DNA from 3 places in the Isoptericola sp. MSGPD8_1_ISO-PGPR-S23-394 genome. Region 3 is predicted to be linked to each of the others. Evidence: predicted binding sites of a transcription regulator. Region 3 holds the regulator's gene; each other region holds the start of a gene.

Region 1 (9,895 bases), 690 kb from region 3:
CCACGACGACGCGGCGCCGGTCGAGCCGGTCGGCGAGCGCACCGGCCCACAGCCCGAAGAGCAGCCACGGCAGACGTTGCAGCATGGCGGCCAGCGCGACGAGGAACGCCGAGTCGGTCTGCGAGGCGACGAGGAGGGGGCCGGCGGCCAGCGCGATCCCGTCGCCGATGTTGCTCGTCCAGCTCGACGCGAGCATCCAGCGGAAGGGCACGCCCATCCGTGCCGGCACGACGGCCTCGACGACTCTCCTCACCGGTGGAGCGTAGGTCCGCGGCGGGGTGCCGTGCCACATCTTTCGACGTCACAGGGTGTGGGAGCGGTCTCGCATTGGAGGCGGTGAATGCTGCTTCTGTATTGACTGCCAGGTGAGACGCGGGGCAGACTACCTGGTGGCAGCGCGCATCGCCCGCCCCCTGCGCGGTGCGCGCTGTCCTCGACCGGACTTCCGGTCAGACGCCTCCTCGGCCCCCCACCGAGGGGGCGTCGACGGTTCGACCGCTCGGTGCGCCGGTGATTCCGGCCGACCCGGCGTGCCCGGCGCCGCCGCCCGGACGACCGGGTCTACCGTGCTCGCGTGAGAGTCCTCCGCCGATCCACAGCCGCGGCCGCGGCCGAACCCTCGGTCGAGCCGCAGGACGACAGCGCGCCGCAGCGGCCATCCGATGCCACGAGCCCGTCGGACGCCGGCCCGCGCCCCCCGACGACCGGTCCGCACGAGCCGACCGGACCCGACGGGCCGCCGCGTCCGTCCGGGCCCACCACGACGACCCCGCTCGTCGAGGCGGTGCGCCGGTGGCGTGCCGGGCTCGCCGAGATGGTCGGGGGCTCCACGCTCACGGACGTCGGCACGCTGGGCGAGGCCGTCGTCGACCTGTCGGCCGCGCACCCCTCCGGTGTCGCCCAGCTGTTCGCCGGACGGTCCACCCGGTTGTCCAACCTGGTGCGCGAACCCGGCACGTTCCCGACGGCCCGGCGCCGGGCGCGCGCCGTCGTCGTCCGCTCGGCGGAGCACGCCGCGCAGTACGGTCTGGCCCCGACGTCCCTGGCGATCGGGGTCGCGTCGTGGTCCGAGCCCGTCGAGGCCGGCGAGGCGGGCCAGACAGCCGATGACCGCCACGGCGACCTGACCGCGCTCGCGGAGGTGGCCAGCGCGAGCTCGCCGAGCCCGGTGGAGGACTCCGCGGACTCCGCGAACGACGTCGGCTCCGCCTCCGCCGTGTCTCCCGCCCGGCTCGAGCAGGCGGGAGACACGGCGCCGGCCGTCACGACGTCGATCCCGGTTGTGAGCGTGGCCCGGCGCCGCGACGCTCCGGCGCGTCGCCCGACGCCGCCCGACGAGGTGACGCCGGGCACCCGGACCGTGCACGTCCCGATCCTGCTGCGGCCGGTGACGCTCACGCCCCGTGGTGACGGCGAGACCGACTACGAGCTCACGCTGGAGCCGACGGCGGAGATCAACCCGGTCCTGGCGCGCACGTTGCGGGCCCGCGGCGTGCGCGAGGACCTGACCGCCCTCGCCCAGGCGACCTTCACGGCCGCCGGGTTCGACCCGGACGACGTGCTCGACCGGGTCGCCGCGGTTGCGGCCGAGCACCTCGCCGACTTCCGGTGGGAGAAGAGGGTGCTCGTGGGCACGTTCGTGCACCCGGGGCAGGCGCTCGTCGACGACCTGGACGAGCTGGCGCCCGCGCTGGGCCGCCACGAGCTCGTCGCGGCGCTCGCGGGGGCCGACCAGGCGGTGGAGCGCGTGTCGACGGCGGAGCTGCCGTCCTCGCGCCGGGGGGACGCCGACCCGTCGCGGGAGCGTGGCGTCGGTGACCTGGACCCGCACCAGCGGCACGTGGTCGACGTGCTGGGCTCGGGGCAGCACTTCTTCGTCGACGCGCCGCTCGGCGCGGACGTCGCCGGCACCCTCGCCGCCGTGGTCACCGAGGCGGCGGCCGCCGGCCGGTCCGTGCTGTACGTGACGGGTCACCGCCGGGCCGCCGACCGGCTCGCGCAGCGCCTGGACGAGCTCGGCCTCGACGGCCTCTCGCTGGACGTGACCCCGCGGCAGACGTGGCGTGACGACATGTCCGAACGGCTGCTGTCCGCGATGGCGACGGAGCCCGAGTCCGTGAGCACGGCGGAGACGGCCGGCCTGCGTGACGCCCTCATCGGCGCGCGCGCCCAGCTCACCGGGTACATCGACGCCCTGCACGCCCGGCGCGAGCCGTGGGGGGTCTCCGCCTACGACGCGCTGCAGGAGCTGGCCCGTCTCACCTCGGAGCGCCCGGCGCCGTCGACGTCCGTCCGGCTGGACGCCCGCACGGCCGTCGCCCTGGACGGCGACCGACGACGGCGGCTCGCCGCGGACCTGGGACGCGCGGCCGCGCTCGGCGCGTTCACGCTCCGGCCGTCGTCGACCCCGTGGTTCGGGGCGCACCTGACGACCATGGACGAGGCGCGCGAGGCGCTGGCGCGGGTGCGGCGGCTGCAGGAGGCGAGCCTGCCCCAGCTGCGCCGGCAGATCGCCTACACCGGCGAGGTGACCGGGCTGGCCGCGCCGACCACCGTGAGCTCGTGGGGCACCCAGCTCTCGATGCTCGCCGGGATGCGCAGCACCCTGGACGTCTTCCACCCCATGGTCTTCGAGCGCACCGCCACCGACCTGGTCCAGGCGACCGCGACCCGCGGCTGGCGCCGGGAGCGGGGCGTCGAGATGGGCTGGTTCACGCGCCGCCGGCTGCGCAAGCGGGCGCGCGACATGGTCCGGCCCGGCGTGCGGGTGACGAACCTGCACGCGGCTCTCGTCGAGGTCGCCGAGCAGCGCGACGTCTGGGCCGAGCACTCGCCCCGCGGCGGGTGGCCCACCCTGCCCGAGGGGCTGGCCACCATCGAGGACACCTACGAGGCCGTCCGCATCGACCTGGCCGCCCTGGAACCCGTCCTGAGCCCGACCACGCACGGCGGCAGGCTGCTCGACCTGGATCTCGACGCGCTCTCCGAGCGCCTGCACCGGCTCGCGGACGACCCCGAGGCGCTGGAGACCCTGCCGGAGCGCACGAACCTGCTGCGCCGGGCCCGGGACGCCGGGATCGGCGAGCTCGTGGACGACCTCACCTCCCGTCGCGCGGCCGCCGACCAGGTGGGCGCCGAGCTCGACCTGGCCTGGTGGACGACGGTGTTCGAGCAGATCCTCGACGGCGACCCGACCCTCGCCGGGCAGGACGGCGCCGGCCTGGACGCCCTGGCCCGTCGGTTCCGCGACCTGGACGTGCGCCACCTCGCCGCGCTGTCCCAGCCGGCGCGGGTCGCGGCCCGGGCGCACCTGGGCACGGCGATGCGTGAGGACCGGGAGGGTGCGGAGGCGCTGTTCACCGAGCTCATCGAGGGGCGGATGACGTCCCTGCGCGACCTCGTCGAGGACTACGGCGACGTCGCCCGCCGCCTGCGACCGGTCGTCCTGGCCACGCCGACCCTCGTGCCGCACCTGCTGCCGCCGCACCGCACCGTGGACCTGGTGGTCCTCGACGCCGTCCAGCACGTGCCGATCGAGGTCGTCGTCACCTGCCTCGCCCGCGGCCGGCAGGTGGTCGTCGTCGGGGACCCGCGCACGGCGTCGGGCACGAGCGTGCGCGAGCTGTCGGAGCTGCTGCCGACGGTGACCCTCCAGCCGCAGGAGAACCGGCGCGACCCCGAGCTCACCCGGCTCCTGGCCGCGCACGGCTACGAGGGGCTGCTGCGTCCCGCGCCGCTGCCCCGGCCGGAGGCGCTGGTCCGGCTCGACGTGGTCGACGGCACGGGCATGCCCGACCCGGACTCCGGGTCGGTCGAGAGCACCCGTGCCGAGGTGGACCGCGTCGTGGAGGTCTCCATCGAGCACGCGCTGACCCGTCCCGAGGAGACCCTGGGCATCGTCACCGTCACCGCGGCGCACGCCGACCGCATCCGGGACGCGCTCCTGGCCGAGGTGCGGGCGAACCCGGCCCTCGCGCCGTTCTTCTCGGGGCGCCGGGCCGAGCCCGTCGTCGTGGCCGACATCACGGGGGTCGCCGGTCTGTCGCGGGACACGATCCTGCTCTCGCTGGGCTTCGGCCGCACACCCCACGGGCGGGTGCTGCACCGGTTCGGCGTGCTCGGCGACGACGGCGGGGCGGCGATGCTCCTCGGTGCGCTCGGCGCGACGCGGCACCGGTTGCACGTGGTCTCGTGCTTCCCGGCCGACGCCCTCGACCCCGACCGGTTGCGCGGTCGCGGCCCGCGGCTGCTGCGCGAGCTCCTTGAGCTCGCGGAGCGCAGGTCCGGCGTCGCGGACCAGGTCGAGCTGGGCAACGGGATCGACGCCGGGCGGGTCCCGGACCGGCTGCTCATGGACCTCGGCGAGCGGCTGTGGCGCCTGGGGTATCTCGTGGAGACGGATTACGGCATCGGCGACGGCGACCGCATCCCGCTCGTGGTGGGCCACCCTGACCTGCCGGGGGAGCTCCTCGTGGCCGTGCTGACGGACGACGCCGCGTACGTGGCGGAGCCGTCGGTCCGGGTGCGTGACCGCCAGCTCGCCCAGCGCCTCGAACGGCTGGGCTGGACCGTCGCCCAGGTGTGGTCGGCGGCGGCGTTCCTCGACCCGGAGGGCGAGGCCGACCGCGTGCGCCGGCTGGTGCAGCAGGTGCGCGACGACCGGGTCGGCACCCCTGGCGGCGTACCGGTGCCGCCGGAGGTCGTCGTGCCGGTGCTGGCCGACGACGAGCCCGACGAGATCGTCCAGGACCCGCGGGAGACAATGGGGGAGTGACAGACCCCGCAGCGAAGCACCCCGACGAGTCCCCCCGGTCCGCGCCGGGCGACGGCCCCGCCGCGCCGGACGAGCCGGCCGTACCGGACGAGGCCGCTGCCGGCCGGCGGCGTGGCCCTCGGCGGGCCGTGCGCCGCGGGACCGAGCGGGAGACGGTCTGGGGCGCGACGACCGACGACGGGGGCGGTCACGACTCCAACGACGAGCGCCTGCGTCGCGACGTGCCGCCGCACTGGTGACGGGTCAGGGCTGCCGGGACTGCGCGGCGAGCAGGTCGCGGATCTCGGTGAGCAGCGCCAGGTCGGCCGCCGGCTCCTCGGCGACCTCGTCGTCCACCCGCTGCCGGCGCTCGTTGAGCTTGTTCATCGGCATGACGATGACGAAGTAGAGCGCCGCGGCGACGAGCACGAAGTTCAGCACGGCATCGAGGAACAGGCCGATGCTGAAGTCGGCCCCGTTGAGCCTGAAGTGCCCGACCCCGGTGATGTGCGGCTCACCGAAGATCGCGGCGATCAGCGGGGTGATGATCCCGTCCATCAGCCCGGTGACGACGGCCGTGAACGCCGCCCCGATGACGATCCCGACGGCGAGGTCGATGACGTTGCCCCGCAGGACGAAGGTCTTGAATCCGGCCAGCATGCGTGGTGAGTCCTCCTGCCCGGGCGCGGTGCGCCCTGCCGGGACGGTCCCGGCATCCGGCCCCGATTGTCGCGGCCGACGGGCGCGGGAGCAACGTGGCCCTCAGGGCACGAGCACGGCGGCCACGGCGCCCCACTCCGCGGCGGACGAGACGGCAGCGGCGTCGTCGGGGTCGACGGCCACGAGGGTCACGGCCGCGTCCCGGGCTGCGGGTGGTGCGCTGCCGAGCAGCCCCGCGGCTCCGGGCGCGGCGTCGTCGGACCCCAGTGGCGGCAGGACGAGCGCTCGCCGCGCGAGGTAGTCGGCGTCCTCGTCGGTGCCCAGCAGGTCGACGCGGTCGCCGGGCCGCAGCCACGACGCCTCGGTGAGGCGCACGCCGACGACGACGGTCCCCTCGGGTGCCCGCGCCGCCATGCCGCCGCCGGCGACGAGGTCGGCGTGCAGCGGCAGGCCCTGGGCCAGCGCGACGGCCGGGGACCGGCCGACGGCGTCGGCGGGGTCGGTCAGCACGCCCGGCGGGGCGAGCTCGGCCGCCACGGTGACCGTGTCCAGGTCTCCGGGTGTCAGCGTCGCGCCGGCGGGCAGCGCGCGGGCCGCGACGACGATCTCCCGGGTGGGCGGCGGCGCGGGCCGCAGCGCCTCGACGGTCGCCCCGGCGGCGAGACCGCAGCAGACGGCGGCGACGACGAACCGTCCGCGCCACAGCAGCGTCCGGGCGTGGCGGGCGATCCGGGTCCTGGTGGTGGGCTGCATGTCCGGCACGCTAGGTCGGTGCCCGGCACGCCGGGGCGGCGGCGCGGGTCCGTGTGGACGCCGGCGGCCTGTGGGTGGCTGCGGTGGCCCGAGGTCAGGCGGAGGCGGCCTTGGACGAGCTCCCGGATCCGCTGGACCCCGCGCCGGAGGAGCCGGAGCCCGACGAACCGCTGGAACCCGAGCCCGACGAGCCGCTGGAACCGGAGCTGCCCGACTTCTTGGCGCCGGAGCCGGAGTCCCCGGACGACGATCCGCTCGAGCTCTTCGAGCCGCTGCGCGAGTCGGTGCGGTAGAACCCGCTCCCCTTGAACGTCACGCCCACCGACCCGTACTGCTTGCGCAGCTGTCCGGAGCACTCGGGGCAGACGGTCAGCGAGTCGTCGGTGAACGCCTGGTGGATGTCGAAGGCGTGGCCGCAGTCGGCGCACCGGTAGGCGTACGTGGGCACGGGGCTCTCCTCGTCGGGCTGGCACTCAGAAGTTGCGAGTGCCAATCATACGCGGACGGTAGTCTCGCCTGCGTGTCAGCGAGCGACCTGCCCTCAGCGAACGACTCCGACCTCGAGCCCGGTGAGCCGGAACGGCCGGACGAACCGGCTCGTGAGGCCGATCCCGCTCCTGCGCACTCCCGGTTGCGCCGCGCCCTGGTCGGGGTCGCGGTGCTGGTGGCGCTTGCGCTCGTCGCGACCGTCACGTTCACCGTCGTCACGGTCCGCAAGCCGCTGCCCGAGGTGTCCGGGACGCAGAACGTGCCCGGGCTGACCGGTCAGGTCACGGTCCACCGCGACGAGCAGGGCGTGCCCCAGGTCTACGCCTCCACGTCCGAGGACCTGTTCGCCGCCCAGGGCTACCTGCACGCCCAGGAGCGGTTCTTCGAGATGGACTACCGCCGCCACGTGACGGCCGGCCGGCTCGCCGAGCTCGTCGGCGACGTCCCCGCCGCGATCGACGCCGACAAGGTCATCCGCACCTTCGGCTGGCGCGACGTCGCCGAGGAGGAGTGGAACCTCATCTCCCCGGAGTCGCGCGGCTACCTGCAGGCGTACGCGCAGGGGGTCAACGCCTACCTCGCCGACCGGAGCCCGGACGAGATCGCCCTCGAGTACACCGTGCTCGGCACCACCGTTGACGTCCCCGACCCGGCACCCTGGGACCCCGTCGACTCCCTGGCCTGGCTCAAGGCCATGGCCTGGGACCTGCGCGGCAACTACGACGACGAGCTGGACCGGGCGCTCGCCTACAGCACGCTCGAGGACGTCGAGCTCGTGAACGAGCTCTTCCCGAGCTTCGCCGAGGGTGGCAACACACCGATCCTCGCGGAGAGCGACCTGACCGCCGGCGGCGAGGGCGGCTCCCAGCGGTCCCGCTCCGCCACGGAGATCGCCTGGGGCGACGCGGCGCTGGACGGCGCCGTGTCGTCCGCCGCCGCCGCCGTGGAGGCCGTCCCCGTCCTCGTCGGTACCGGGGAGGGCACCGGGTCCAACTCGTGGGTCGTCTCCGGAGACCTCACAGAGTCCGGCTCCCCGATCCTGGCCAACGACCCGCACCTGGCGCTCGACGTGCCCAGCCTGTGGTCCCAGGTGGGTCTGCACTGCGAGCAGGTGGGCGACGACTGCCCCTTCGACGTGGCCGGGTTCTCGCTCGCAGGGTTCCCCGGGGTGATCATCGGTCACAACGCGGACCTCGCCTGGGGCCTGACCAACATGGGCGCCGACGTCACGGACTTCTTCGTCGAGCGGATCCGCGACGACACCTGGCTGCGCGACGCCGACGCGGAGGAGTGGGAGCCGATGGAGGTGCGCTCCGAGACGATCCGGGTCGCGGGCGGCGACTCTGTCGAGCTCGAGGTGCGCTCGACCGGCCACGGCCCGGTGGTGTCGTCCGTCGTCGACGTCGGCGCCGTCGTCGGCTCCCCGACAGAGGCGGGCACCGCGTTCGGCGAGTACGCCGTGTCGTTGTCGTGGACCGCCCTCGAACCGGGACGCACGGCGGACGCGATCTTCGCGATGGACGCCGCGAGCGACGCCGACGACGTCCAGGCCGCGGCCGCGCTCTTCGACGTGCCGGCGCAGAACATCGTGTTCGCGACCACGGACGGCCACATCGGCTACCAGGCGCCGGGGCGCGTGCCGGACCGCCGGCGCGTCGCCGGCCCGGTCCCCGCGGACGGGACCTGGCCGCGGCCGGGCTGGGACCCGCGCTACGACTGGCAGGGCCGGGTCGACGCGGAGGACATGCCGCGTGCGCTGGACCCCGAGGAGGGGTTCATCGTGGCCGCGAACCAGGCGGTGCTGCCCTCGGGGGCCGGGCCGTACCTGACGCAGGACTGGGACCACGGGTTCCGTTCGGAGCGCATCCGCGAGCTCCTCGGCGAGCAGGTCGCGGCCGGCCGCCCGTTCACCGTCACCGACATGAACGCCCTGCAGAACGACGGCTGGTCTCCGTTCGCCGCCGAGCTCGTCCCGGTGCTGCTGGACGTCGAGCTCGACGACCCGTACGACGCCGCCGGCCAGGAGCTGCTGGCCGGGTGGGACTACACGACGGGCACGGACTCGGCGGCCGCGGCCTACTTCAACGCCGTGTGGCGCAACCTGCTGCAGGCGACCTTCTGGGACGACGTCCCCGAGGGCATGCGACCGACCGGCGGCTCCCGGTGGCTCGTCGTCGTGCGAGACATGCTGGAGCGGCCCGAGGACCCGTTCTGGGACGACCGCTCCACCGTCAACGTCGTCGAGACCCGGGACGAGGCCCTCACCCAGGCGCTGGTGACCGCCCGTCGCGACCTCACGGTCGAGCTGTCCAAGGAACCGGAGGACTGGAGCTGGGGCGCGCTGCACACCCTGTCCCTCACGCACCCCGTGGTCGGTGGCGACGACGTGCCCGCGCTCGTGCGCGACTACGTCAACCCGCGGCCCGTCGAGATGCCCGGCGGCAGCTCCATCGTCAACGCGACGTCGTGGGACGCCTCTACGGGCAGCTTCGCGGTGACCACCGGCCCGTCGATGCGGATGGTGGTCGACCTCGGCGACCTGGACGGGTCGACGTGGGTGACCGTGACCGGCACGTCGGGGCACCCCGGGTCCGCGCACTACACGGACCAGCTCTCGGCGTGGGCGGCCGGCGAGACGTTCGCCTGGCCGTTCAGCCGGCAGGCCGTCGAGGAGTCGGCGCAGGCCACCGCGACGCTGGTGCCCTGAGCGCCTGCTAGACCGCCGGCAGCGGGAGCCAGCCGTCCTGCGTCGCGACGGCGTCCACCGCCACGTCGTGCTCCAGGACGGGCAGTGGCCGCTGGGTCGCGTCGTACAGCTCCTCGGGGAACACCACGGCGACGGACGGCACGCCGGCGCGCACCTGCTTGAGTACGCGGTCGTACCAGCCGCCGCCCTGTCCCAGGCGCGTGCCGCGGGTGTCGACGGCCAGCGCCGGGGCGATGACGACGTCGGCCTCGGCGATCACGTCGGCGCCCAGGTTGGGGCCGCCCGGTTCGGGTGGGCGTCCCGGAGCACGTTCGAGCAGGTCGTCGGGGCCGGTGTAGTCGGCCCAGTCGCGGGCCAGCCCGGCACCGAGGACGGGCAGCAGCACGCGTGCGCCGCGTCCGGCGAGCATCTCCAGCAGCGGTCCCGTGCCCGGTTCGGTGGGCCGCGCCGCGTAGGCGACCACGACGGCGGCGTCGCGCACCGCGGGGATGGTGGCGAGGACCTCGGCCAGCGCGGCAGCCGCCTCGTCGCGG
Region 2 (9,895 bases), 1.4 Mb from region 3:
TACAGGCTCATGAAGTCGGGCACCCCGCCGGGTCCGGCGTCGGCCAGCTTGAGGTGCATGGCCATGAGGTAGGCGCCGAGCCCGAAGTAGACGCCCTGGCCGAGGGTCAGGAGCCCGCCGCGGCCCCAGGCGAGCCCGATGCCCACCGCGACCATCGCCAGGCAGAGGAACTTGGCGAGCAGGCTGAGCCGGAACGGGCTGAGCAGCACGGGGGCGACGGCGAACAGCACGACCGCGGCGAGGGCGAAGCCGGCCAGGACGCGTGTGCGTCCGGGACGCAGCAGCGCGCGCAGCCGTCCGGTGGGGGGATGGGTGGTGGTCATGCCAGGCTCCTCGTCCGCACGGTGACCAGGCCCTGGGGTCGGACCTGCAGGAAGGCGACGATCACGACGAACACGAGCACCTTGGCGACAGACGCCGTCGTGGAGTACTCGAAGAACGCCTGCATCAGACCCAGCGCGGTCGCGGCGATCACCGTGCCCTTGATCTGGCCGATGCCGCCGGCGACGACCACCAGGAAGGCGTCGACGATGTAGCTCGTGCCGAGCGTCGGGCCGATCGACCCGAGCAGCGTGAGGGCGACGCCGGCGATCCCGGCCATCCCGGAGCCGATGAAGAAGGTGAGCCGGTCGGTGGCGCGCGACGAGATCCCCGACGCCTCGGCCAGGTCGCGGTTCTGGACGACGGCGCGGATCCGCCGTCCCAGCGACGTCGCCTTCAGCACGACCGACAGGGCGGCGACGCAGACGATCGCGACGGTCAGGATGAACAGCCGCGTCTTGGGCAGCGCCACGTCGCCGATCGTGACCGCGCCGGAGAGCCACTCCGGCGCGGTCACGTCGACGTTCGGGGCGCCGAACACGTCGCGGGCCACCTGCTGGAGCACCAGGGCCACGCCCCAGGTGACGAGCAGGGTGTCCAGCGGACGGTGGTACATGCGATGGATGAGCGTCGCCTCGAGCACGAGCCCGAGGACCCCGCCGACCGCGAACCCGAGCGGCAGCGCGACCAGCAGGCTCACCCCCGCGCTGCCGACGACGCCCTGCACCACGAACGCGGTGTAGGCGCCGGCCATCATGAACTCCCCGTGGGCCATGTTGATCACGCCCATCTGCCCGAACGTCAGCGCGAGGCCGAGCGCGGCGAGCAGGAGCACGGAGCCGAGGCTCAGGCCCGCGAAGAGCTGGGAGAGGAGGATGTCCATCGTCGGTGTCCGATCGTCGGCGGCGTCGGGTCGGTGGTCAGGACAGGCCGTCGGCCCAGTCGTAGCCCTCGAGGAACGGGTCGGGCTCGATGGGGCCGTCGGAGCTCCACTCGGTGTGGATGAGCCCGTCGGCGCCGATGCGGCCGATGAGCGCGGTCTTGGCGATGTGGTGGTTGTCGCCGTTCACCGTGACGGTGCCCTCGGGCGCGTCGAACGAGACGCCGTCGGCGGCCTCCTGGACGTCGGCGACGTCGAAGGACTCGGCCTTCTCGACCATGCCCCGCCACAGGTGGAGCGAGTCGTAGGCGGCCTCCATCGGGTCCGAGGTCACGCGGTCGGCGCCGTACTCGGCCTGGAAGGCCTCGACGAAGGCGGCGTTCTCCGGGGTGTCGACGGTCTGGTAGTAGTTCCAGGCGGTGAGCTGACCCTCGACGTTCTCGACGCCGATGCCGCCGATCTCCTCCTCGGCGATGGACACCGACATCACGGGCATGTCGGCCGGGACCAGGCCGGCGTTGGAGTACTCCTTGAAGAACGCGACGTTCGAGTCGCCGTTGAGGGTGTTGAACACGGCGTCGGCGTCGGCCGACTTCACCTTGTTGACGATCGTGGAGAAGTCGGTGTGGCCGAGCGGCGCGTACTCCTCGCCCACGACCTCGATGCCGTGCGCCGCGGCGTAGGCGTTGATGATCTTGTTCGCGGTGCGCGGGAACACGTAGTCCGACCCGACCAGGAACAGCGACTCGACGTCCTGCTCCGCGAGGTAGTCGAGCGCGGGCACGATCTGCTGGTTCGTGGTGGCACCCGTGTAGAAGATGTTGGGCGAGGACTCCAGGCCCTCGTACTGCACCGGGTAGAACAGCAGGGAGTCGTTCGACTCGAAGACCGGCAGCATCGCCTTGCGCGAGGCGGAGGTCCAGCCGCCGAAGACCGCGGCGACGCAGTCGCTGGTGATGAGCTTGGTGGCCTTCTCCGCGAACACCGTGGGCTCGGACTGGCCGTCCTCGGTGACGATCTCGAGCTCCTTGCCCAGGACCCCGCCGTCGGCGTTGATCTCGGCGGCGGCGAGCTGCAAGGAGTCGTGGACCGTCTGCTCGGAGATCGCCATCGTGCCCGACAGCGAGTTCAAGAAGCCGATCTTGACCGTGTCGCCCGAGGTGTCGACACAGCTGGCGGCCGTGGAGCCGGACGGCTCGCCACCCGCCGTGTCGACCTGGGCCCCGCAGGCGGTGAGAGCGCTGACGGTCAGTGCTGCGATCGAGAGGACGCCGAGACTTCTCGTGCCGGCGTGTGTCCGTGGACGCATGACGTGCTCCGTTCGTGGCGGGCCCCTCGGGGCCGGTTAGGTTCAGATGAACCTAAGTACGCCGAGGTGTCCGATCTGTCAGGTCCACGTAACTTTCGTGTTTCCGTCGCGGCCGGCGATGCCATCATGGGGGCCATGACTGACCAGACCGGTGGCGAGCCCCTGGTGCTCGGGATCGAGACCTCCTGCGACGAGACCGGCGTCGCCCTGGTGCGTGGCGACACGCTGCTGTTCGACGCCGTCGCGAGCTCCATGGACGAGCACGCCCGGTACGGCGGCATCATCCCGGAGGTCGCCAGCCGAGCCCACCTCGAGGCGATGGTCCCCACCATCCGCCGCGCCCTCGGTGCGGCCGACGTCGACCTGTCCGAGGTCGACGCGATCGCCGTCACCGCCGGACCGGGTCTCGTCGGCCCGCTGACCATCGGGGCGAGCGCGGCCAAGGCGCTCGCGATCGGGCTCGACAAGCCGCTGTACGGCGTCAACCACGTCATCGGCCACGCCGCCGTCAACCAGCTCGTCGACGGCCCGTTCACCGGACGCGCGATGGCGCTGGTCGTCTCCGGCGGCCACAGCTCGCTCCTGCTCGTCGACGACATCGCCACCGGTGTCACCGAGCTCGGCTCCACCCTCGACGACGCGGCGGGGGAGGCCTTCGACAAGGTCGGCCGGCTGCTCGGCCTGCCCTACCCCGGCGGCCCGCACATCGACCGGCTCGCCCGCGAGGGCGACCCCGAGGCCATCCGGTTCCCGCGCGGGCTGACGGCCCGCAAGGACCAGGCCAAGCACGCCTACGACTTCAGCTTCTCCGGCCTCAAGACGGCGGTGGCCCGGTGGGTGGAGACCTGCCAGGACGCCGGGCGCGAGGTGCCGGTCGCCGACGTCGCCGCCTCCTTCGCGGCCGCCGTCGTCGACGTGCTCACCGCCAAGACGATCGCCGCCTGCCGGGCGCACGACGTCGACACGCTCGTCATCGGCGGCGGGTTCTCCGCCAACAGCCAGCTGCGCGAGCTGGCCGCCGCGCGCTGCGCCGAGGCGGGCATCGACCTGCGCATCCCGCCGATCCGCTACTGCACCGATAACGGGGCGATGATCGCCGCGCTGGGGTCCGCCGTCGTGCGGGCCGGGGTGGCGCCGTCGGACCTGGACATCGGCGTCGACTCCTCGATGCCGCTGACGGCCATCACGGTCTGACCGCGTGCGGGCGCTGTACGTCGAGGTGGTCGTGCGCACGACGCTCGACCGGCTGTGGGAGCTGACCCAGGACCCCGAGCAGCACGTGCGCTGGGACCTGCGGTTCAGCAGGATCGCGCCCACCGGCACCACGGCCACGGGCGCCACCCGGTTCCGGTACGAGCGGGCGCTGGGACCGCACACGATCCGCGGCACCGGCACCTCCCTGGGTGAGCGCCACGGCCCCGACGGCACCTGCACGTCCGCGCTGCGCTTCGACACCGACGACCGCAGCTCGCCGTTGCGGGACGGGCGCGGGTACTGGCGGTACACCCCGGTCGAGGGCGGGGTCCGCTTCGTCACCGGGTACGACTACACCCCGGGTCTCGGCCGCGCGGCGGACCGGCTGCTGCGCCCCGTGGTGCTGTGGATGACGGCGTGGAGCTTCGACCGGCTGCGGATCTGGGCCGAGACCGACGTGCCGCCCGAGCGATGGCCCCTGCGCTCCGTCCTGGCGTTCTGGCGCCGGGACCGGCCCCGGGCGTCCCGCTGCCGCACCCGTCGTCCGGGCCGCGACGCGGCGCGGGACCCCATGCACGACGCCCCGCGCTCCCTCGACACCCTGGAGGCACCGTGACCGAGACGCCTGACGAGACACCAGGCCGGAACGGTGCGAGCATCTTCCGCCGCGCGCTTGGTTCGGACTTCGACCGGCTGCACCCGCAGCTCCGGCGACGCTTCGGGGTGTCGACCGACGGCGGGTACGCGTGCGTGGGCCGGGGCACCATGCGGCGCATCCGCCGCGGCCCGTGGTGGACGGTGCCGTTCCTGCAGATCGGTCGCCTGCGCAACATCCTCGTCGCGGACGTCGGCGAGGACGTGCCGTTCGTCGTGGAGAACTACCCCTACCGCGACCCCCACGGGCGCGAGACGGTGACGTTCGTGCGCGAGTACAGCGTCCCGGGCCGCCCCCGTCCCAGTCGCTTCGACGCGACGATGGTCCTGGACGCGACCCGCGGCACGATCGTCGACTACCTCGGCACGCACCAGCACCTCGCCGTGGACCTCGACCTGCGGGTCGAACCCGACGGGTCGCTGCTCCTGCGCTCGGGCGCCCAGCGCTTCTACGAGGGACTGCTCGGCTTCCGCTTCCCGATGCTGTTCTCGGGCCGGGCGACGCTGCGCGAGGTCTACGACGACGAGGCCGGCGTCTTCCGCATCGACCTCGAGGTCCGCAACCGCCTGTTCGGCTTCCTCTTCGGCTACGACGGCACCTTCACCTGCGAGTACCCCGAGGCGACGACGGCGCCCGCGCGGCTCCTGCCCGTCCGCCACGAGCGCCGGCTCTGACCCGTCAGCCGACCGGCAGGGGCCGCCCCGCCCGCAGCTCCGCGACCAGGGAGCGCACCACGGCCTCGAGGCCGGGCTGCCCGCCGCCGTGCGCCGCGGACACCGCGCGCTGGCGCTGGTAGGAGGCCCCGGCGCGCACGATCTCGCGGACACCGTCGAGCTCGGCGGCGCAGCCCAGGCGGTCGGCCACGGGGGCGAGCTCGTCGAGCAGGCGCGGCAGGGCGTCGGTGACCAGCTCCTCGTTGCCCTCGGCGTCCAGGATGATGATCGCGTCCAGGCCGTACCGGGCCGCGCGCCACTTGTTCTCGTGCACGAACCAGCGGGGCATCGTGGGCAGCGGCCGGCCCTCGTCGAGCAGGGTGGAGAAGTGCTCCACCAGGCAGTGCACGAGCGCCCCGAGAGCCGCCAACTCGAGCACGTTGGACGTGCCGTCGCAGACCCGGACCTCCACCGTGCCGAAGTGCGGGGCGGGGCGGATGTCCCAGCGCACCTCGGTGAAGTCGTCGATGACGCCCGTCCTGAGCATGTCGTCGACGTACTGCTCGAGCTGGTCCCACTCGGCGAACTGGTACGGCAGGCCCGCGGTGGGCAGCTGCTGGAAGATGAGGGCCCGCATCGAGGCGTAGCCCGTGTCGTCCGCACCCCAGAACGGCGACGACGCCGACAGCGCCTGCAGGTGGGCGACGTACACGAGCAGGGACCGCACGATCGGCAGCACCTTGGCGCGGTCCTCGATGCCGACGTGCACGTGCACCCCGTAGACGACCTGCTGGCGCCCCCACACCTGGGTGCGGTCGACCACGGTGGCGTACCGCTGCTTGTCCGTCACCTGCTGCTGGGACCAGTGCGCGAACGGGTGGGTGCCCGCGCCCATCATCTCGGCACGCATCGGGCCGATGACGTCCTGGACGGCGGCGATCCCCGCCTCCAGGTCCGAGATCGCCGCACCCACGGTGTCGCACACCCCGGAGACGACCTCAAGGGTGTTGCGCAGGAACTCCGGCTTGACGTGCCTCGACCGGGGGTCGGGGCCGAGCGCCTCCATCACCGCGGGCGCGACCTGGCGCAGGTTGCCCGAGTCGGCGTCCACCAGCGCGAGCTCCCACTCGAGCCCGACGCTCGAGCGCCGGGACGGCGCGAAGTCCAGCGACATGGCCCCATGCTTCCACGCCGTGGGCCGGAGTGTCCTACGCGCGGCCGGCGAGCGGTTCCACGACGAGCACGTGCTGGCGGCCCGCCACCCGGGTGAGGACGAGCGTGGCCGAGGCGTCGCCCTTGAGAGCGAGCTGCGCACGGAGCTGTTCCGGCGTGACGGCCGTGCCGCGCTTCTTCACGGTGAGCCGCCCGACGCCCCGCTCGCGCAGGTACGCCTTCAGCTTCTTGAGGTTGAAGGGCATCACGTCCAGCACCCGGTAGCCGGTGGCGAGGGGTGCGGTGCCCGACGGCGGGGCGGTGGCCGGGGCGTCCGCCGTCACGTAGGCGATGGTGCGGTCCACGAGACGTCCGCCCAGCTCGGCGGCGGCGTGCGCCACCAGCCCGGCGCGCACGACGGCGCCGTCCGGCTCGTACAGGTAGGCGCCGACGGGACCGACCTCGGGGACGAGCTCGCCGTCGGTCTCCTCGCCGGCGTCGGCGCCCTCCGTGCGTCCGGTCCGCAGGGTTCGCGACGCGGTGCCCTCCGCCGTCGTGCGCAGGACGTGCGCGGACCGCCCCGGTCCGTCGGGGGCGAGCGGACCGAACCAGAGCCCGGCCTCGACGACGTCGCCGTCGACCGAGACCCACTGCGTCTCGGCGTCGGCCGGCAGCCCGTGGTGGGGGATGCCGGGACCGACCTTGATGCCGAGCGCGGGCACCTGGTCCCGCAGCGCCCACACCGCGTCGAGCGGGGGCGCGTAGGCGGACGGGTCGAAGATGCGCCGCCCGCCGCGGGTGCGTCGTGCGGGATCGGCGTAGACGCCGTCCACGCCCTCGGCGGCCAGGTCGAGCGTGAGCCCGTCGGCGTGTCGGACCTCGGCCTCGGGGAAGGCGCGGAGGTTGACGGTCGCCATGGCGGCGGTCATCTCGTCCACGTCCGTGGCGAGCACGTCGAGGCCCACGCCCGCGAAGGCGAGGGCGTCCGCGCCGACGCCGCTGGTGAGGTCGGCGACCTTGGCGACGCCCGCCGCGAGGTAGCGGCGGGCGTGCAGGCCGGCGACGATCAGCCGGGTGGCCTGCTCGACGCCGTCGGGGGTGAACAGCATGCCGTCGGCGAAGGAGCCGAGCTTGGTCCGCGCCTTCGCCCGCAGCCGGGACTGGGTGAGGACGGCGGCGGCGAGGTCGGGATCGACCCCCTCGGCACGGAGCCGCGTGGCCAGCACCATCGCCTGTCCCTCGTCGTAGGGCGGGAGGGCGTTGAGCAGCGCCCAGCCCTCGGGGCTGAGCAGCTTGGTGAGGGAGGCCGCGTCCATGGAGCCATCGTCTCAGGCGGCGTGCGGGACGTGCGCCGATGACGCCCGCAGAGGAATCCTGGCACTCGACTTGTCAGAGTGCTAACGGCTGCCTAGATTTGGTCCCAGCGCACGACGCTGAGCCGGCACCCGCGACGACGGCCAGCGACAGGGCGCGTCCCAGTCCAGCAAGTCATCGCGAACAAGGAGGTCCGACGTGTCGGTCCCCATCAAGCCGCTCGAGGACCGGATCGTCGTCAAGGCCGTCGAGGCCGAGACCACGACCGCTTCCGGCCTGGTCATCCCGGACACCGCCAAGGAGAAGCCCCAGGAGGGCGAGGTCCTGGCTGTCGGTGACGGCCGCTTCGACGACCAGGGCAACCGCGTCCCGGTCGACGTGAAGGTCGGCGACAAGGTCATCTACAGCAAGTACGGCGGCACCGAGGTCAAGTACGCGGGCGAGGAGTACCTGGTGCTCTCCGCGCGCGACATCCTCGCCGTCGTCGTGGGTTGATCCTCAGCTCTCGACGCTGACGCACGAAGCCCCGCATCATCCGTGGTGCGGGGCTTCGTCGTGTGCGGGGAACGTCAGTGGTGCCGCTGTCGGCCGAGCCTGCGGTTCCGCGCCGTGCGGGTGCCTCGTGCCTCGGCCCCCACCCGTCGCTGCACCTCCGGCTCAGCCGTGTCTCTGTCGGCCGAGCCTGCGGTTCCGCGCCGTGCGGGTGCCTCGTGCCTCGGCCCCCACCCGTCGCTGCACCTCCGGCTCAGCCGTGTCTCTGTCGGCCGAGCCTGCGGTTCCGCGCCGTGCGGGTGCCTCGTGCCTCGGCCCCCACCCGTCGCTGCACCTCCGGCTCAGCCGTGTCTCTGTCGGCCGAGCCTGCGGTTCCGCGCCGTGCGGGTGCCTCGTGCCTCGGCCCCCACCCGTCGCTGCACCTCCGGCTCAGCCGACCTTGCGCTCGCGACCGGCGAGCGCGGCGCTGCGCTCGTCCTCGCTGAGCCCGCCCCAGACGCCGTACGGCTCACGGACCCGCAGCGACTGCTCGCGGCACTGCATCATCACCGGGCACGAGTGGCAGATCGCCTTCGCGGCCTCGGCCCGCCGTCGGCGGGTCGAACCGCGCTCGCCCTCGGGGTGGAAGAACAGGGTGTCGTCCGCGTCGCGGCACGCTCCCTGGTACTGCCACTCCCACAGCTCCATCACCGGCCCTGGCAGTCTCGAGATCTCCGTCATGGCGAACAACCTACAAGTTGTGCAGAGGTTGTTCAAGGGGTCGATGCAAGTTGGGCGTACCTGTCGCACGCGGATCATCTGACCAGGCCATGAACCGATTTCCCGGAGCGATGACTTGCTTGGCGGCAAGATCCTGGCTCGGATCGTGACGCGCCGGGAGGTGCAGTGGCGGTCGGGCGAACCCCTGGCAGAATCGAGGCATGACCTCCTCGCGACCGGCCCAGGACTCGGGCGGGTCACGCCCGTCCGGACCCGGACTCGCCGTCGCGGCCGTGGCGCGGCGTCTCGGGGTGGCCCCGGCGACGCTGCGGACCTGGGACCGGCGCTACGGTCTGGGCCCGTCCGACCGGACGGCCGGCTCGCACCGGCGCTACACCCCCGACGACGTCGCCCGGCTGCTCGTCATGAGACGGCTCACCCTCGAGGGCGTGGCACCGGTGGACGCCGCCGAGGCAGCCCTGGACGCCGACGTCGAGGAGCTCGACAGGGCGCAGAAGGCCGCGCCGCCCGTGCCTCCTGAGCCGTCGGAGTCCGACGGTGGCTCCTCCGGGGACCCCGACGAAGCCGCCGGCCGGCCCGGCCGTGCCCACCTGCGTGCCCTCCCCGGCGGCGGGCAGGGCGGCGCCGGTGCCCCGACCGGGTACGGGGCCGCCGGCCAGAACGCGTCCGGCAAGGTCTCCGCCGTCGTCGACGCGGCCCTCGCCTACGACCAGGGGCGCTGCGACGACCTGCTCCGGATCCCTGCCCACGGCGATCCCGCGATGTGGTGGGCCCACCTGCTGGAGCCGGCCTGGAACCGTGTCGCCGAGCGCACCGTGCTCGCCGGGTCCGGCGCCGTCCCCGAGGTGGTGCTGGCCACCGCGGCCCTGCACGCGCTGCGCTCCTTCACCGAGGCGTTCGAGCAGGCCGTCGTCCAGAACGGCGGGCCGCCCGCCAACCACCCGAGCCGCATGCGCAACATCGTGCTGATCTTCGCCGCCCCGGACGAGGTCGTACCGCTGTCCGCGCACGCGTTGGCGGCCGCCCTGACGGCCAAGGGGAAGACCGCGCGGATCGTCACCGGCCCCGCCAGCATCCGGCGCTCGCTCGAGCTGGTCACCATGGTCCGGCCTGCCGCCCTGGTGCTGGCGACGACGCAGCGGCGGCCGGACCTCGACGTCGTGCACGCGGTGCACGAGGGGTTCCCCGACCTGCCGATCTTCGTC
Region 3 (9,895 bases):
CGACGGCGAGGTGGTCGCGGTCACCCTTCGCGAGCGCCTGCACGAGCGTGAGCACGACGCGGGGAGCGGGCTCGACGTCGCGCGCCTCGATCCGCAGGTGCACGTCCTCGCGGTCCACGGCGGTCACGACGCCACGCAGCCTGGTTCCCGCGCCGTCGACCACGTCGAGGGTCTCGCCCGGCCCGCGGCGCTGCACGACACCGGCGTGGCGGCCCTCGTCGCCACTCAGGACGTAGACGTCTCCCGGCCGGACCGCGTGCAGGTCGTCGGCCGTGACGAAGACCGGAGCGCTCACGCTGCACACCTCTCACGTGACCACTGCGGTACCTCGCTCCGCCACACCTCGTCCCTCGGCGTACCTCCGCGGGGGCTCCTCGCGCTCACGCTGCACACCTGTCGCGTGACCGCTGCGGTACCTCGCTCCGCCACACCTCGTCCCTCGGCGTACCTCCGCGGGGGCTCCTCGCGCTCACGCTGCACCCCTGTCACGTGACCACTGCGGTGCCTCGCTCCGCCACACCTCGTCCCTCGGCGTACCTCCGCGGGGGCTCCTCGCGCTCACGCTGCACCCCTGTCACGTGACCACTGCGGTGCCTCGCTCCGCCACACCTCGTCCCTCGGCGTACCTCCGCGGGGGCTCCTCGCGCTCACGTCAGCGGCCGCTCAGCTTGTCCTTGAGCCGCGAGAAGACCCCCGGGTGCGCCGCGACGAGGCGCGGCTCGGGGCGCTCCTCGCCGCGCAGGCCCGCGAGCTGCTGCAGCAGCGCGGACTGCTCGTCGTCCAGGGCCGTGGGCACCTGCACCTCGACGTGGATGTTGAGGTCGCCGCGACCGTTGCCGTGCAGGTGGCCGACGCCGAGTCCCTTGAGCGTGATGATCTGGCCGGGCTGGGTCCCCGGGCGCAGGTCGATCTCCTCGAGCCCGTCGAGGGTGTCGAGCTCGAGGACGGTGCCGAGCGCCGCCGCCGTCATGGGGACCGGCAGCGTGCAGTGCAGGTCGTCGCCGCGACGCACGAACACGTCGTGCGCCTTCTCGCGGATCTCGACGTACAGGTCGCCGGCAGGGCCGCCCCCGGGGCCGACCTCGCCCTGCGAGGTCAGCTTGATGCGGGTGCCGGTGTCGACGCCCGCCGGGACGTTGACCGTGAGGCTGCGCCGCGAGCGCACGCGGCCCTCGCCGGAGCACTCCGCGCAGGGCTCGGGGATGACGGTGCCGAAGCCCTGGCAGGCGGCGCACGGCGCCGTCGTCATGACCTGGCCCAGGAACGACCGCGCGACGCGCTGCACGTTGCCGCGGCCGTGGCAGACGTCGCAGGTGCGCACGTCGGTGCCGGGCCGGCAGCCGTTGCCGCTGCAGGTGCCGCACACCACGGCGGTGTCGACCTGCAGCTCGCGCTTGACACCGAACGTCGCCTCGACGAGGTCGATGTCCATGCGCACCAGCGCGTCCTGCCCACGCCGGGCGCGGGGCACCGGGCCGGAGGCCTGGCCGCCGCCGAAGAACGTCTCGAAGATGTCCTGGAAGCCGAAGCCCTGGCCGAAGCCGCCGCCCGCTCCCCCGCCCGGGGCGGTCGGGTCGACACCGAGGTCGTACTGCTCGCGCTTCTCGCGGTTGGACAGCACCTCGTAGGCGCGGGCGACGTCCTTGAACTTCTCCTCGCCGTCGGCGCCCGCGACGTCCGGGTGCAGCTCGCGGGCGAGCTTGCGGTAGGCCTTCTTGATCTGCTCGGGCGAGGCATCGCGCTCGACGCCCAGGATCTCGTAGTAGTCGGTCACAGCTCTCTCTTCGGTGACGTACGCAGTCTGGTCAGGGGACCCGCGCGGCTCAGCTCGGCAGCACGCGGGAGAGGTAGCGGGCCACGGCGTGCACGGAGGCGATCGTGCCGGGGTAGTCCATGCGGGTGGGACCGATCGAGCCCAGGGTCGCCACGGGGTCGCCGCCCGAACCGTAGTCCGAGACGACGACCGAGGCCTCCGTGAGCCCGTCGAGGCGGTTCTCGTGACCGATGCGCACCCCGACGCCGTCGGTCGACATCTCGGTGAGCAGCCCGAGCAGGATCACCTGTTCCTCGAGCGCCTCGAGGACGGGGCTCAGCCCCTGCTCGAACGTGGACTCGGAGCGCGCGAGGTTGGCGGTGCCCGCCAGGACGATCCGCTCCTCGCTCTCCTGGCCGAGGGTGTCCACGACCAGGTCGGCCACGACGCCGGCGACGCCGGCCACGGCCGGGCCGACGGCCTCCACCACCGCGGTCAGGGCCACCGGCAGCTCCGCGAGCCGTTTGCCGGCCGCGGCGGCGTTGAGGCGAGCACGCAGCTCGGCGAGCGTGGCCTCGTCGAGCGCCGTCCTGCCGTCGCTGGTCACGGGCACCTCGCAGAACCGCTGCTCGACCCGGCCGGTGTCGGTGATGACGACCACCAGCAGGCGGTCGTCGGCCACCGGCACGAGCTCCAGGTGGCGCAGCCCCGACCGCCGCAACGACGGGTACTGCACCACGGCGACCTGTCCGGTGAGCTGGGCGATCAGTCGCCCGGCACGGACGAGGACGTCGTCCAGGTCCACCGCCTCGGACAGGAACGTCTCGATGGCCCGCTTCTGGGGAACGGTCAGCGGACGCACCTCGGCGAGCCGGTCGACGAAGAGCCGGTAGCCGGCGTCGGTGGGCACCCGCCCGGCCGACGTGTGCGGCTGGGCGATGTAGCCCTCCTCCTCCAGCGCGGCCATGTCGTTGCGGATGGTGGCGGGCGAGACGCCCAACCGGTGACGCTCCGTCAGCACGCGCGAGCCCACGGGCTCGCGCGTGGTGACGTAGTCCTCCACGATGGCGCGCAGCACCTCGAGCCGACGTTCCTCGCTCACTCCTGCGCCTCCCTCCGTCGAGCACCCGCGGCGCCCCGGTGACTGACCACTCCCGATGACTTAGCACTCTCGATCGCTGAGTGCCATCCTACGCGTCCCCGCCGACAGCACCGCAGCCCGTCCGCGTGGCTGAGGTACCTCAGGCACGCCCCGGCGGCCCGACCTGCCCGAGAACCGGGCACCTGCCCGATCCGCGCGCCTGCCTCAGCGGACGAGAGTGGATCGCGACGGGCCGCCCGGGCCCGTCGGAGCCGTCCAGGGAGGCCACCATGCACCTCGAACACCTCACCGAGCACCGGCTGCGCGAGGCGGAGCTGGTCCGACGCGTCGAGCAGGCACGGCAAGTCCGCGAGCGCCGCGCCACCCGGCAGCCCGAGCCCGCCCCGGCCACGGAGCCGGAGCCGGGGTCCGGCCGGCCGGACAGAGGCCGCCCGACGGCGCGGCGCCACCGCCCTGCCCTGCTGCGGCGTCGTCCGGCGTGAGCACGAGCGCGGCGGCGGAGAAGCACGACCAGCCGGCCTCCTGGCACGATGTCCGTGTGCCCCTCGATCCGTCCCCGCTCGTCGGCCGTACCGACCAGCTCGCCACCCTCCGCGGCGCCCTGGCAGCGGCACGTCAGGGCTCCGGCGGCACCGTGCTGCTGGCCGGCGAGGCCGGGATCGGCAAGACACGACTCTTGACCGAGCTGCTCGCCACCGCACCGCCGGACGTGCTCGTGACCCGCGGCCAGTGCGCCGGCTCCGGGTCCGGCCCCGTGCCGTACGCGGGCGTCGAGGGCGTGCTGCGCGACGTCGTCGCCGCCCTGGGCCGTGCCGACGCGCTCGCCGCGGCCGGTCCCGCGGCCGACGCCCTCGGCGTGATCATGCCGGGCCTCGTCGACGTCCGCCGCGACATCGACGGCGGGCGGGCACCGGACGTGCTCACCGAGCTCCTCACCACGCTGGCCGGCGAGCGTCCCGTCCTCGTCGTCCTCGAGGACATGCACTGGTCCGACGACGTCACCCGCGCGGTCGTGTCCCGGCTCGCCCGCGCAGCCGCCACCACCCCCCTGTACCTCGTGGCCACCTATCGCAGCGACGACGTCGACCGTCGTCACCCGTTGCGCACCACCGTCGGCGAGCTCGACCGCGCCCGCCTCGTCACCCGCGTGGAGGTGCCGCGCCTGGACGCCGGGCAGGTCGCCGCGCTCGTCCGGTCGGTGCTCGACGACGCCGGCACGGAGGCGCTCGACGCGAGCGGTCTGGCCGACCTGGTGGAACGCTCCGAGGGCGTCCCGTTCTACGTCGAGGAGCTCGCGAGCTGCGTCGACGAGTCGATGCCGGACTCGCTGCGCGACGTGCTGCTGCTGCGCTACTCCCAGCTCTCGGCGCCCGCGCAGGAGTTCTGCCGGCTGGTGGCCGCCGCCGGCGCCCGGGCGACGCACGACGTCCTGGAGGCCGTCCTCGGCGACGAGGAGCTCACCGCGGCGGAGCCCGCCGCGCGAGAGGCGGTCGACGCGCTCGTCCTGGTCGCGGAGCCCGACGGATACCGGTTCCGGCACGCCCTGATGCGCGAGGCGATCGACGACGAGCTGCTGCCGACCGAGCGCCGCCGTCTGCACACCGCCTACGCGGAGGCGCTCGCGGCACGCCCCGCCACCGTCCCCCGGCTCGCCGAGATCGCCGACCACTGGTGGCGCGCCCGGGTGCTGGACCGTGCGCTGTCGTCCGCCGTCCGGGCCGCCCTGGTCGCCGGCTACGACGCCGCCACGTCCACGTCCGTGGCGCTCGGCGAGCGCGCCCTGGACCTGTGGGACGTCGTGCCGGACGCCGAGGCCGTCACGGGCACGACCCACCACGAGCTCCTGCTGCGGGTCGCCGACGCGCAGAAGGACGCGACCCGCCTGGACCGCGCCCTGGCCCTGGCCCGGCAGTCCTACGCCGAGTGGCCCGCCGACGACCCGGGCGGACGGGCCGGGACGCTCGGCGTCGTGGCCCTGCACACCTTGCGCACGGGTGACCCGTCCGGGCTCCCGCTGCTGCACGAGGCCATCGCGAGCGCACCGGACGACCCCGCCCCGCTCGCCCCGCTGCTGCGGATGCAGGCCCGCACGGCGATGATCGGGGGCCGGTACGAGGAGGCGATCCGCACCGCCGCAGCGGGGATCGAGGCCGCGACGGCCGTCGGCGACACCTCGACGCTCTCGGCCCTGGTCAACGCCCGCGCCCTGGCCAGGATCGCCACCGGCGAGCTGGACGCCGTCGCCGAGCTGGAGGAGTCCCGCCGGCTCGCGGGCGACGACTGGTCCGCGCTGTCCCGGTACTTCACCAACGCTTCGGACACGCGCCTCAAGCTGGGACGCTTCGCCGAGGCGCGGAGCATCGCCCAGCAGGGCGCCGACCAGGCGCGCGCCCGAGGGGCCGGTCGCGTGAGCTTCGCGATGCTCGAGGGCAACGTCACCGAGGCGCTCATCGGACTGGGCCGCTGGGACGAGGCCGACGCCTGGTACGAGCACGCCACGACGGTGGTCGAGCCGAGCACCTATGCGGTGTACCTCGCCGAACGGTGGACGTGGCTCACGCTGTGGCGGGGCCGCACCGAGGCCGCCCAGGCGATGGCCCGCCGGCACCGCGCGGTGTGGCTGCGTCACGAGCGCGTGGAGATGCAGGTGCGTTCAAGGGTCCGGGGCACGCTCGCGGAGCTGGCGCTCGCTCGCGACGACCTCACCGACGCGTTGGACCTCGTCGCACCGGCCACGGACCCGGAGCGCCTGCACGGCGCGTACGCCCTGCCGGTGCTCGCCGTGGCCGCCCGAGCGCTCGCCCGCGCCCGGGACGCCGGCCGGGCGATCGACGTCGCCCCGTTCCGGGCGGCCCTCGACGCCGTCGCCTTCTGGCCCACGCACCCGGTGTGGGCGGCGGTGTTCGACGCCGAGCTCGGCGACGGACCGTGGGCGGCGGCCGCCGCGTACGGCCCCGACGACGGCGCGCCGGCCCACCTGCGGCCCTACGCGCTGTGGCGGGACGGGCAGGCCCGCCTCGCGGCCGGGGACAAGAGCGCTGCCCGGCGCTCGCTCGTCGACGCGGTCGACGCGGGCAGGACCGTCGGCGCCGGCTTCGTGACCGACCGCGCCGCCGCGCTCCTGGCGGACGCCGGCCTGACCGATCGCAGCACCCGCGGACGCGGCGGACCGGCCGGCGAGGCACCCGCCGGCGCCCCGGCGGCGCGGATCGACGGGCTCACCGGCCGCGAGCGGCAGGTGCTCGATCTGGTGGCCGACGGACTGACCAACGGCCAGATCGCCGAGCGCCTGTACATCTCGCGCAAGACCGCGTCGGTGCACGTCTCGGCGATCCTGCGCAAGCTCGGCGTCTCGTCGCGCACGGAGGCGGCCGTCGTCGCCCGCACCGACCGCCGCCCCGCGACGTAGGACCTCCGGCCGTCCGGGAGCACCGGCGGCGTGCTTCTCCACGACCGGCGGCACGACTTCGCGGACACGGGGTGTCGGTCGCCGCCGCCGGCACCGGCGCCGCCTACGCTCACCGCGTGCACGACCGCTACGGACCCGACGTCCTCGCCTCGAACCGTCCGCCCGGCGCCCCGGACGGGTCGGCCCACCACCGCCGTCGACCGACCTCGCAGCCGCGTCCCGCCGAGGCCGGGCTGGTCGTCGAGGACGTGCAGACCGGCTGGGTCGGGGCCGTCGTCCGCGTGGAGAAGTCCGGCGGGATGCACCTGGTGGTGCTCGAGGACCGGCGCGGCCGGACACGGTCGTTCCCGCTCGGCCCGGGCTTCTGGGTGGACGGCCGGCCGGTCGAGCTCACCGCCCCCGTGACCTCGCGTGCCCCCGCGGCCCCGACCCGGACGGCCTCCGGCTCGGTCGCCGTCCACGGCACCCGCGCCCGGGTGGCCCGTGGCTCGCGGATCTGGGTCGAGGGCAAGCACGACGCCGAGCTCGTCGAGAAGGTCTGGGGCGACGACCTGCGCATCGAGGGCGTGGTCGTGGAGATGCTCGACGGGGTCGACAACCTCGCCGAGGCGCTGGCGGAGTTCGCGCCCACGCCGCAGCGTCGGGTCGGCGTGCTGGTCGACCACCTGGTGCCCGGTTCGAAGGAGCAGCGGCTCACCACCGAGGCGCTGCGAGGCGCGCCCGAGGGAACCGTGCTCGTGCTGGGCCACCCCTACGTCGACGTGTGGCAGGCGGTGAAGCCGGGCCGGGTCGGCCTGGAGAGCTGGCCGACGATCGACCGCGGGACGGAGTGGAAGATCGGCATCCTGCGCGAGCTCGGCTGGCCCGCGGGCGGCCCGGCCGACGTCGGCCGGGCCTGGCAGCGCATCCTGGCGACCGTGCGGGACTTCCGAGACCTCGACCCGGCCCTGCTGGGCCGGGTCGAGGAGCTCATCGACTTCGTGACGGCCTGATCACATGATCCCGTCGCGACGGGCGTAGAGGTTGACCTTCTCCGAGATCGAGACGATGGCCTGGACGAACTCCAGGCCGATGCGCCACAGCGCCAGGTAGACCAGCGCGACGATCCAGCCGAAGAGGATGCCGATCAGACCGACGTACCACTGGTCGGAGAACAGGGTGACGAACGAGGCGATGAACGCCACCAGCCACCAGAAGGCGATGAGGATCGTCACGATCACGTAGATGATCTTGACGACCTTCGGCGTCACGTAGTTCGTGAACGAGTAGTCGAACAGCGCACCGAAGAAGCCCTTGGTGTCGTCTCGCGCCACACCGGCCGCTGACGACGCGGCACCCGCGTAGAACGGCCGGTCGTCCACCGGCCGCTCACCGATCGGCTGCTGGTAGTGACCGGGCTGGGACGCGGGCGGCGGCTGCCGGTGCGGCTCCTGAGGCGCCGGGCCCGGGCTCGGCGGCTGCTGGCCCGGCTGCGGCCGGTACGGCTCCTGCGGGGGTGACCCGGGGCTCGGCGGCTGGCCCGGCTCACGGCCGTACGGATCGCCGTCCGGCCGTCCGGGGGGCGTGGGAGTGTTCTCGCTCATCGTTCCTCCTGGTGGATGGGGCGGACCGACACCACTGTCAACCCGCCCGTCGTCCCGCGCCACCGGAACGCGGCCCGACATCTGCGTGGCTGCGTCCCCTTTGCGAGGATGAGGGCATGACCCAGTACCCACCACCGCCCGACCAGCCCACCGGGCCGCGACCGCTGTCGCAGTCCGACGAGCGCACGTGGGCGATCTTCGCTCACGTCGGACCGTTGCTCCTGCTGGCGATGAGCGTCGGCACCCTGGGGTTCCTGGCCCCGCTGGTGATCTGGCTCGTCCTGCGCGACCGCAGTGCCTTCGTCGCCGACCAGGCCAAGGAGGCGCTGAACTTCCAGATCACCCTGCTCATCGTCACGGTGGTCGGCTGGGTCCTGACGACCGTCCTCATCGGTTGGCTCGTCCTCGTCGCGGCGTGGATCGCCGGTCTCGTCCTGGCGATCATCGCGGCGGTGACGGTCAACCGGTACGAGGCCTACCGCTACCCGGTCAGCCTGCGTCTGGTGAAGTAGCCGACAGGGAGCAGCCGGCGCGGCGCGGTCACCGGGTGAAAAACCTCAGGTGTCCGTCAATTCTTTCCCCCGGCTTGTTCACGGGCGGTAGCGTGCGTGCGGCATCTCGCCCATATCGACACACGACGGAGTATCTCGTTGACTGAGACGACACCCGACCCGCAGCAGCCCGCCGAGCCCACGCCGCAGCAGCCGGGATCCCAGCAGCCCGCGCAGCAGCAGCCCGCGCAGCCCCCGTACCCGGCGCCCGCGGCGCCCGGGCCCGTGCCGCCGTCCGACGAGCGCACATGGTCGATCGTCGCCCACGCCGGCGGCATCCTGACCTGCTTCATCGTGCCGCTCGTGGTGTGGCTGATCTACAAGGACCGCAGCCAGCGCCTCGACCACCAGGGCAAGGAGGCGCTCAACTTCCAGCTCACGCTGCTCATCGCCTACGTCGGCATCCCCATCGTGTCGACCATCGTGGCGATGATCCCGATCATCGGCCTGATCAGCGTCCTCGGCGGGCTCCTGGTGTTCGCTGCCTGGGTCGGCTCGATCGTCTTCGGGATCCTCGGGGCGATGGCCGCCTCGCGGGACGAGTGGTACACCTACCCGTTCAAGATCACGTTCATCAAGTGATCCGTCGGGTGGTGGTCCGGCCACCGGCCGGACCACCACCCGGACAGCCCGTCAGACGGTCAGCTCGCGCACGACGGCGTCCGCGAGCAGCCGTCCGCGACGAGTGAGCACGGCACGGCCCTTCACTGCGGCTGTGCCGTCGAGCAGCCCGGAGGCGACGAGGCCGGCGACCGCCCGTCGCCCGTCCGCGTGCAGGACCTCGAGGTCGAGCCCATCGGCCAGCCGGACACCGAGCATCACCTGCTCCAGGTGCGCCTCCCCGCCCGTGAGGATCTCGCGTCCCGCCCCGGGGGACGCCCCGGACTCCAGCAGGGCGGCGTAGCGCCGCGGGTGCTTGACGTTCCACCAGCGCACCCCGGCCTGCCCGTGCTCGGCCGGGCCGTCGTCGTCGGACCGTCGAGCACCCACGTACGAGTGTGCGCCGGGCCCGATCCCCCACCAGTCGTCGCCGCGCCAGTACGCAAGATTGTGACGACAGGCGTGCTCCGCGCCGCGTGACCAGTTGCTGACCTCGTACCAGCCGAGCCCCGCCGCGGTGAGCAGGTCGTCCGCGACCTCGTACTTGGCGGCCTGGTCGTCCTCGTCCGGCAGGCGGACCTCGCCGCGGCGGACCTGCGCGGCCATCTTGGTCCCGGCCTCCACGACCAACGCGTACGCCGAGACGTGGTCGACGCCGGTGGCCAGCGCGACCTCGACCGAGGTGCGCCAGTCGTCGAGCGACTCCCCCGGTGTGCCGTAGATGAGGTCGAGCGAGACGTCGAGGCCGGCCTCGCGCGCCCAGCGCACGATGTCGGGGATGCGCGCCGGGTCGTGGGTGCGCTCCAGCGTGGCCAGCACGTGCGGCACCGCCGACTGCATCCCGAAGGACACGCGCGTGAACCCGGCCTCGGCCAGCACCGCCAGCGACTCCGGCGT

The links. The regulator HrcA, encoded in region 3, represses chaperone genes, less so after heat shock. The targets are predictions, from matches to a motif close to TTNGCACTCGNNNNNNNCGAGTGCNAA.
Region 1: AC3RJ8_RS03610 (FmdB family zinc ribbon protein) is a predicted target of HrcA. The motif match lies at 6,633-6,659, and genes of this name have one in related genera.
Region 2: groES (co-chaperone GroES) is a predicted target of HrcA. The motif match lies at 7,539-7,565, and genes of this name have one in related genera.

What each region holds. Positions count from the first base shown of each region.
Region 1 covers NZ_CM176517.1:794,432-804,326, forward strand. The annotation lists gene AC3RJ8_RS03585 (MFS transporter) at 1-253, opposite strand, end outside; gene AC3RJ8_RS03590 (hypothetical protein) at 575-4,774, shown strand; gene AC3RJ8_RS03595 (hypothetical protein) at 4,771-5,013, shown strand; gene mscL (large conductance mechanosensitive channel protein MscL) at 5,018-5,413, opposite strand; gene AC3RJ8_RS03605 (SAF domain-containing protein) at 5,516-6,166, opposite strand; gene AC3RJ8_RS03610 (FmdB family zinc ribbon protein) at 6,261-6,614, opposite strand; gene AC3RJ8_RS03615 (penicillin acylase family protein) at 6,798-9,362, shown strand; gene AC3RJ8_RS03620 (5-formyltetrahydrofolate cyclo-ligase) at 9,370-9,895, opposite strand, start outside.
Region 2 covers NZ_CM176517.1:2,903,584-2,913,478, reverse strand. The annotation lists gene urtC (urea ABC transporter permease subunit UrtC) at 1-323, opposite strand, end outside; gene urtB (urea ABC transporter permease subunit UrtB) at 320-1,204, opposite strand; gene urtA (urea ABC transporter substrate-binding protein) at 1,242-2,510, opposite strand; gene tsaD (tRNA (adenosine(37)-N6)-threonylcarbamoyltransferase complex transferase subunit TsaD) at 2,646-3,704, shown strand; gene AC3RJ8_RS13300 (SRPBCC family protein) at 3,709-4,320, shown strand; gene AC3RJ8_RS13295 (DUF4166 domain-containing protein) at 4,317-5,033, shown strand; gene AC3RJ8_RS13290 (glutamate--cysteine ligase) at 5,038-6,186, opposite strand; gene AC3RJ8_RS13285 (class I SAM-dependent methyltransferase) at 6,221-7,480, opposite strand; gene groES (co-chaperone GroES) at 7,677-7,973, shown strand; gene AC3RJ8_RS13275 (WhiB family transcriptional regulator) at 8,400-8,690, opposite strand; gene AC3RJ8_RS13270 (MerR family transcriptional regulator) at 8,891-9,895, shown strand, end outside.
Region 3 covers NZ_CM176517.1:1,488,184-1,498,078, reverse strand. The annotation lists gene AC3RJ8_RS06620 (16S rRNA (uracil(1498)-N(3))-methyltransferase) at 1-295, opposite strand, end outside; gene dnaJ (molecular chaperone DnaJ) at 653-1,774, opposite strand; gene hrcA (heat-inducible transcriptional repressor HrcA) at 1,824-2,855, opposite strand; gene AC3RJ8_RS06605 (hypothetical protein) at 3,125-3,337, shown strand; gene AC3RJ8_RS06600 (helix-turn-helix transcriptional regulator) at 3,334-6,264, shown strand; gene AC3RJ8_RS06595 (DUF3097 domain-containing protein) at 6,381-7,256, shown strand; gene AC3RJ8_RS06590 (DUF4282 domain-containing protein) at 7,257-7,847, opposite strand; gene AC3RJ8_RS06585 (DUF4870 domain-containing protein) at 7,964-8,359, shown strand; gene AC3RJ8_RS06580 (DUF4870 domain-containing protein) at 8,498-8,980, shown strand; gene hemW (radical SAM family heme chaperone HemW) at 9,032-9,895, opposite strand, start outside.